2 regions of the Francisella uliginis genome follow, and region 2 is predicted to be linked to the other one. Evidence: riboswitches for the same ligand, from Rfam matches in the RefSeq annotation. Region 2 holds a riboswitch; the other holds the start of a gene.

Region 1 (3,296 bases), 160 kb from region 2:
ATTGGTTTTACCCTAGCAGTTATCTTATTTATATTTTTCTTTTTAATAACAAAGGATGACAACCCTGTTGATATTATTATTTCTGGTGCAGAAGGTGAAACTACAGTTTTAGATGAGTTAAAAAAATTAGATAATAATTTTGTATTGTTCAATAGAGTTGTTTTGCCGGATCAAAAATCTACTGTAGGAAATCGCGAATTAGACTTTATAGTAATATCACGTAAAGGTATATATATTGTTGAGGTGAAAAATAATCGTGGCTATATCCAAGTTGAGAATATGGCTGAAAGATGGCAAGTTTCAAAAACCTCGCAGAATAATAAAGTATATGCAAAAACTATAAAGAATCCAATCAGACAAACATTTGCTCAGAAAAAGGTATTGCAAACTTATTTGTATAAACAAAGAATCTATATAAAAGGTATACCAGTTGTGACCATTGTTATTTTTGCAAATGATGATGCTCAATTGAGTGAGAATTTTATTGCAGATGATGCAAACCAGGCAGTATTACCTTTAAAGAATTTATTACCGTTTATTAAAGCAAAAGAAGAATACTTGGAGAAAATTCCATCTCGCTCACGTAAGAAAATCATTAGAAAGCTTGAGAAAAAGTAATGCAAAATAACAGGCCTATAGGTGTCTTTGATTCTGGTATAGGAGGTTTAACTGTTGTTAAAAACCTAATGGAAATATTGCCTAATGAAAATATTATTTATTTTGGTGATATTGCAAGGATTCCCTATGGTACTAAGTCACGAGCAACTATTCAAAAGTTTGCAGCCCAAACAGCAAAATTTCTGATTGCACAAGAAGTTAAAGCTATAATAATAGCCTGTAACACAATATCAGCACTTGCTAAAGATATTGTTCAGGATATTGCTAGAGGTATCCCAGTTATCGATGTTATAAGTGCTGGAGTTAGCCTAGTTAATGATCTAGATACTGTAGGTGTTATTGCTACACCCGCAACAATAAATAGTAATGCATATGCATTGCAAATCCATAAAAATAATCCTGAAACAGAAGTTTATAGTACGCCTTGTGGGCTATTTGTGTCAATGATAGAAGAGGGGTTTGTTGAAGGGCAAATAGTTGAGTTAGTTGCAAAGCAGTACCTTGAGTATTTTAATGATAAAGATATTCAGGCACTTATTTTAGGTTGTACACATTATCCTATTATCAAACAAAGTATATCTGATATTTTAAGTGTTGATTTGATAGATCCTTCCCTGCAAGCTAGCAAGATTCTAAAGGAATTACTTATAGATAGTAGTATTTTAAATACATCTAAATTAGATCCAGAATATAGATTTTATGTTACAGATATCCCAGTTAAATTTAAAGTTGTGGGTGAGATGTTTTTACAAACACAGATGCAATATCTTGAAATAGTTAATTTAGACTTTTAATAAATTTTCATAGTTTTACCACTTACATTCTTGACATAGTCTTAGAGATAATATTTACTTTAGTCTTGAAGCACAGGGGTGCATAGTTTATTTAACTATGCTGAGAGGATTTTTTCTAACCCTTTGAACCTGGTCTAGTTAGTACTAGTGTAGGAAGTGTAATTTGATTTTGATTATAACTACTTATATCTATAGTTGTATCAATTATATTCTTAATACTCATCTACCTATACTAGTTTGAATTGATAAAATAGGAGATGAAAATGAATAACTCTAAAAATCAAGATATTCAAACTAATACAGAAAAATCAACGCTATCTATAGAGTATTTTAGTTCTGAGAAGTGTTATATTGAATATCCAAGTAAACCAATAAAAGTTCCATTTAGAAAGATTAAACAAACTGACACTAACATAAATGGAAATATTAATAAAAACCCTGATATCTTTATATATGATACTTCTGGTGAGTATTCTTCAGAAACTCCAGTTAATATAGAAAAAGGTTTAAGTAGGCATAGGCTAGAGTGGCTTGAGCAAAATAAAGATATAGATCAGTTAGATAGTTTCACTTCAGAATATACAAATTCTCAGTTTAAAGAAGAAAGGTTGAACTTTAAAAATAGACATATTCCTCTTAAGGCAAAGAAAGGTAAGAACGTATCACAGATGCATTATGCTAAAAAGGGTATCATAACACCTGAAATGTATTACGTTGCAATGAGGGAAAATATCCTAAGAGCAAATCTTCACCTTGATAGTGAGTATAAAAATCAACATCAAGGAATATCTTTTGGTGCAAACATTCAAAAAGAAATCACTCCAGAGTTTGTTCGAGATGAAATAGCAGCTGGTAGAGCCATTATTCCAGCAAATATTAACCATCCTGAGTTAGAGCCTATGATTATAGGTAGAAACTTTTTAGTCAAAGTTAATGCAAATATTGGTACATCAGCAGTGACATCATCAATGTTAGAAGAAGTTGAAAAAATGGTGATATCCATAAAGTGGGGTGCTGATACTGTAATGGACCTTTCAACAGGTAAGCATATTCATCAAACACGCGAGTGGATTATCAGAAACAGTCCAGTACCAATAGGTACAGTTCCAATTTATCAAGCCTTGGAGAAAGTTAATGGTAAAGTTGAAAATTTAACTTGGGAAATTTATCGAGATACATTGATTGAACAAGCTGAACAAGGCGTTAGTTATTTCACAATTCATGCTGGGGTTAGAAAAGCATTTGTAACATTAGCTAGTAATCGGATCACAGGCATTGTTTCACGAGGTGGATCAATCTTGGCTAAATGGTGCTTACATCATAATAAAGAAAACTTTTTATATACTCATTTTGAAGAGATTTGTGAGATTATGAAAGCATATGATATAAGTTTCTCACTTGGTGATGGGTTACGACCTGGGTCTATAAATGATGCAAATGATAGTGCTCAATTATCTGAGTTAAGAACTCTAGGAGAGTTAACTAAAGTTGCGTGGCAACATGATGTGCAAGTTATGATAGAAGGTCCTGGACATGTGCCAATGCAGCTTATCAAAGAAAATATGGATTATGAACTAAAAGATTGCTTTGAAGCTCCATTTTATACTTTAGGTCCATTAGTTACAGATATAGCTCCAGGGTATGACCATATCACATCTGCGATAGGTGCTGCACAAATAGCTTGGTATGGAACAGCTATGTTATGTTATGTAACACCAAAAGAACATCTTGGATTGCCAAATAAAGATGATGTTAGAGAGGGTATTGTTACTTATAAACTAGCTGCACACGCTGCGGATCTTGCTAAGGGTTTTCCAGGAGCTCAGATTAGAGATAATGCTTTATCAAAAGCAAGGTTTGAATTTAGGTGGGAAGATCAATTTA
Region 2 (3,296 bases):
TATTTTTTATATCATTCTCAATAAGAGTTTGAATATCTTTAAGCTTTTGCATTATAAAAAAAATAGATATTTAATTAGACTTAAGAATAAAGTAGCATAGCTTATTTATCAATATAATAATTGATCAAATATTACTTTTAATCATCCTCATCATCAGATTTTTTAAAATATTCTAATATTTTTTTATTTTGTGCCGTTAGTTTAGCATTATCTGAATTTGCGGCACTATTAAAGCCTTTAACAAATTCTTGAGAGTTTTTCTTATTAATCTTAATTAACTTCTTAAGATCTGACTTATATTTGGCAGCAATAATCATACCTACCACATAAGAATCTTGATCAGATATCTTATTATAGTCAGGTTTTTTATCTAGAATAGTATCATCAAATCCAGTAATAAAATCTTGTTTTGAAAGCTCTTTATCCATTGCTTTAAAACTTTTATGTGAAATTTTACCCAATGACTGACCTATTACATATGGGCTATATGAAACTTTAGTCTTAGTGTCTGCAAAAGTATTACTAAAAACCATGCATGCAAACAACAATAACAAATTCTTAAATGTATTTTTCATTATTATTTTAAAATTACTAGATATGAACTACCAAATATTTTAACATAAGCTCCAGTAAAGTTTACAGTTTGTTTTGGGCCTTCTTCAAAAGTAGCTTTGAAAATATATCTTTATAATATAAATATTGAAGTATCTGAATAAACACTAACACAAACATACTACAAGGGACTAGAAGTGACACAATAGGCCAGCTCAAGAAAATAGCACTATTTATATCACATAAAATATTAATCGCTAAAAGTCCTAAATAAAAAATGCTAAACCCCTGGGCATCTCTTTGAAGATAATTTTTACAAATCTGCGGAAGATAATAAATATTATAAATTACCCCACTTATTGATCCACACCATAATAAATATGTTTTATCCAATTTTACTATATTAATTATTAATACTATTAATAATAAAAATGCCAGAATTAATAAAGTATGTATAAATATCTTCTTTTCTCTTCTATCATTTAAAATTTGAAACTGTTGAACAGTTAAAAAAAACAATAAAATTATATCTACCAATACATATTGCCACTGTAAATTAAAACCAATTGCATAAATCAAATCTAATGCATTTGCAAATATCATCAAAGAGTGAGTCCAAAGACTAATTTCGAATGTCTTATGCTTAAACTGATTATGAATAGTCTGCGGCAGAAAATGTACGAAATAAAGAATTAATGATATATTTAATGTTATATAACCAAAATTTTCCAATGTTAATCTCCTATTATTTAATAAATAATAGAAGTTTGAGTGATTTACTTTTTAAAAGATATACCAAACAAACTCCCTACGCTAATATTAATTAGATCAGGTTCTAAGGGTTCTTCTCAGCTATTATTTAATAGCCCCCCTGCTGTCTCATTTACACAATATATCACAATTTCCGGCTATTTAATATATTCTCTAATCTAGCTTATTTCTAACTTATAGATTAATGCGTCATTATAACTACCATCATTTTTCTTATAATAGTTTTTACGCGTAGATATTTTTTTGAAACCAATTTTATTATAAAGCTTTAACGCATAATGATTACTAACATCAACTTCTAAAAAAACTTTAGATATCTTTTGCTTTAGCAAATATGTAAAAGATTGTTTAAGAACTTTATAGCCGAAACCTTTATTCTGATTAGATTTATCAACACAAACATATAAAAGCTCTGCTGTATCAAAAATACTATTAAAAATAGCTATTGCCCTTAATTTATCATTTTCAAATAAACCTAAAGTTAAATCATTCTCAATAGAATCTAGAATTTGTTGATCTGACCAACTAAACTCTCTATCTGAAAATCGTATAAGACTAATAACTGCATCAAAGTGAGATTTACCTAGACTTAAAATCCGCATACTCATATAGCTTTGCTAATATATGTTTTTTATTTTGTGTACTTAATAGATTACTACCTTCTAGAATAAAGTCTTTCTCAAAAAGGTTGATTTCATTAAGATCTGTCTGAAAATCAGTAGACTGAATTCTAAAAATACTTACTTTTGAATTAAAGAATAAATTATCTACAATATTATTTAAAAAATTAGTATTAAGGTCATTTTCAATAAATATATTTATGATCTTATTACTATCAATATTATTTGTATAAACTAATTCTCTACTAATTAGAGAATTTTGTTTAAGGTCAACGGTAATTTCTTCTAAATTAACATTACTATTCTCATTATCAGTTTGTAATTGATTAGACGATTTATATTGGGGTTTCAGCTCCCATATATCTAAATCAAAAATATCACTTAACTGATTCTCAAAACTCATTATTTTTTCTCTAATCTATCAACTAGTTTTTTAGGAAAAGAATATTCTTTTAGCTTAACAGACTTTCTAAGTCTATTAACCTCTGAAGGAGTAAGCTCTAATGTCTTACCTCTAGATATATATTTTGGCAAAATGATATCACCAAACCTAACTCTAGTTAATCTACTAACTGTTACTCCTATAGCTTCAAACATTCTTCTAACCTCTCGGTTCCGCCCTTCAGAAAGAGTCACATAGTACCAAAGATTAGCTCCTTCACCACCTGAGAATTTTATATGATTAAATTTAGCAACACCATCTTCTAGCTGGATACCTTCTTTAAGCTTTTTGATTGTATCTTCAGATAACTGTTCACCAAAAACTCTAACTGCATATTCTCTTTCTATCTCATATGATGGATGCATTAATCTATTAGCAAGATCTCCATCTGTAGTAAAAAGCAATAAGCCTGTAGTGTTTATATCTAAACGCCCAACCATTATCCAACGGGATTTTGCTAATTTTGGTAAAGAGTCAAAAACTGTTTTTCTGTCTTTCTCATCTTTACTTGTACAAACTTCACCCTCTCTTTTATGATAAATAACAACTCTAGGCCTAGTCATTGGTTGTCCATATAAATGCAAAGCCTTTCCATCAAAGCTAATCTTATCACTATCTGTAGCTTTGTCACCTATTGTTGCTACTTTTCCATTAACTCTCACTCTACCTTGCTGAATAAACTCTTCTATTTTTCTTCTAGATCCAATCCCATATTTTGCTAATATCTTTTGTAGCCTTTCTGGAGCTTTTTTCTCTTCAAATCTATTTATTTTTCGCATTATTTATATCTCCCATATCAGCTTTTGAGAAGAACTGGTTCATATCATCATCATTATAGTCACTAGAAGATAGAATAAGTTTAATCATTGCTATTTCACTTCTATTATTAGCATACTCTGCTAACTTAAGTC

What was found. A riboswitch is a leader RNA that binds a small molecule or an ion and turns the genes downstream of it on or off. The one in region 2 is predicted to bind thiamine pyrophosphate.
Positions count from the first base shown of each region.
Region 1: it holds a riboswitch for thiamine pyrophosphate, as region 2 does, so the genes downstream of both, thiC (phosphomethylpyrimidine synthase ThiC) here and F7310_RS05780 (PQ-loop repeat-containing protein) in region 2, are expected to answer to the same signal.

Region 1 is NZ_CP016796.1:1,390,780-1,394,075, reverse strand. It holds gene F7310_RS06575 (nuclease-related domain-containing protein) at 1-618, shown strand, start outside; gene murI (glutamate racemase) at 618-1,412, shown strand; TPP riboswitch at 1,477-1,585, shown strand; gene thiC (phosphomethylpyrimidine synthase ThiC) at 1,676-3,296, shown strand, end outside.
Region 2 is NZ_CP016796.1:1,232,554-1,235,849, forward strand. It holds gene F7310_RS05770 (polyprenyl synthetase family protein) at 1-52, opposite strand, end outside; gene F7310_RS05775 (hypothetical protein) at 138-575, opposite strand; gene F7310_RS05780 (PQ-loop repeat-containing protein) at 637-1,284, opposite strand; TPP riboswitch at 1,340-1,435, opposite strand; gene F7310_RS05785 (GNAT family N-acetyltransferase) at 1,482-1,925, opposite strand; gene F7310_RS05790 (hypothetical protein) at 1,903-2,346, opposite strand; gene rluB (23S rRNA pseudouridine(2605) synthase RluB) at 2,346-3,164, opposite strand; gene F7310_RS05800 (pilus assembly protein PilF) at 3,148-3,296, opposite strand, start outside.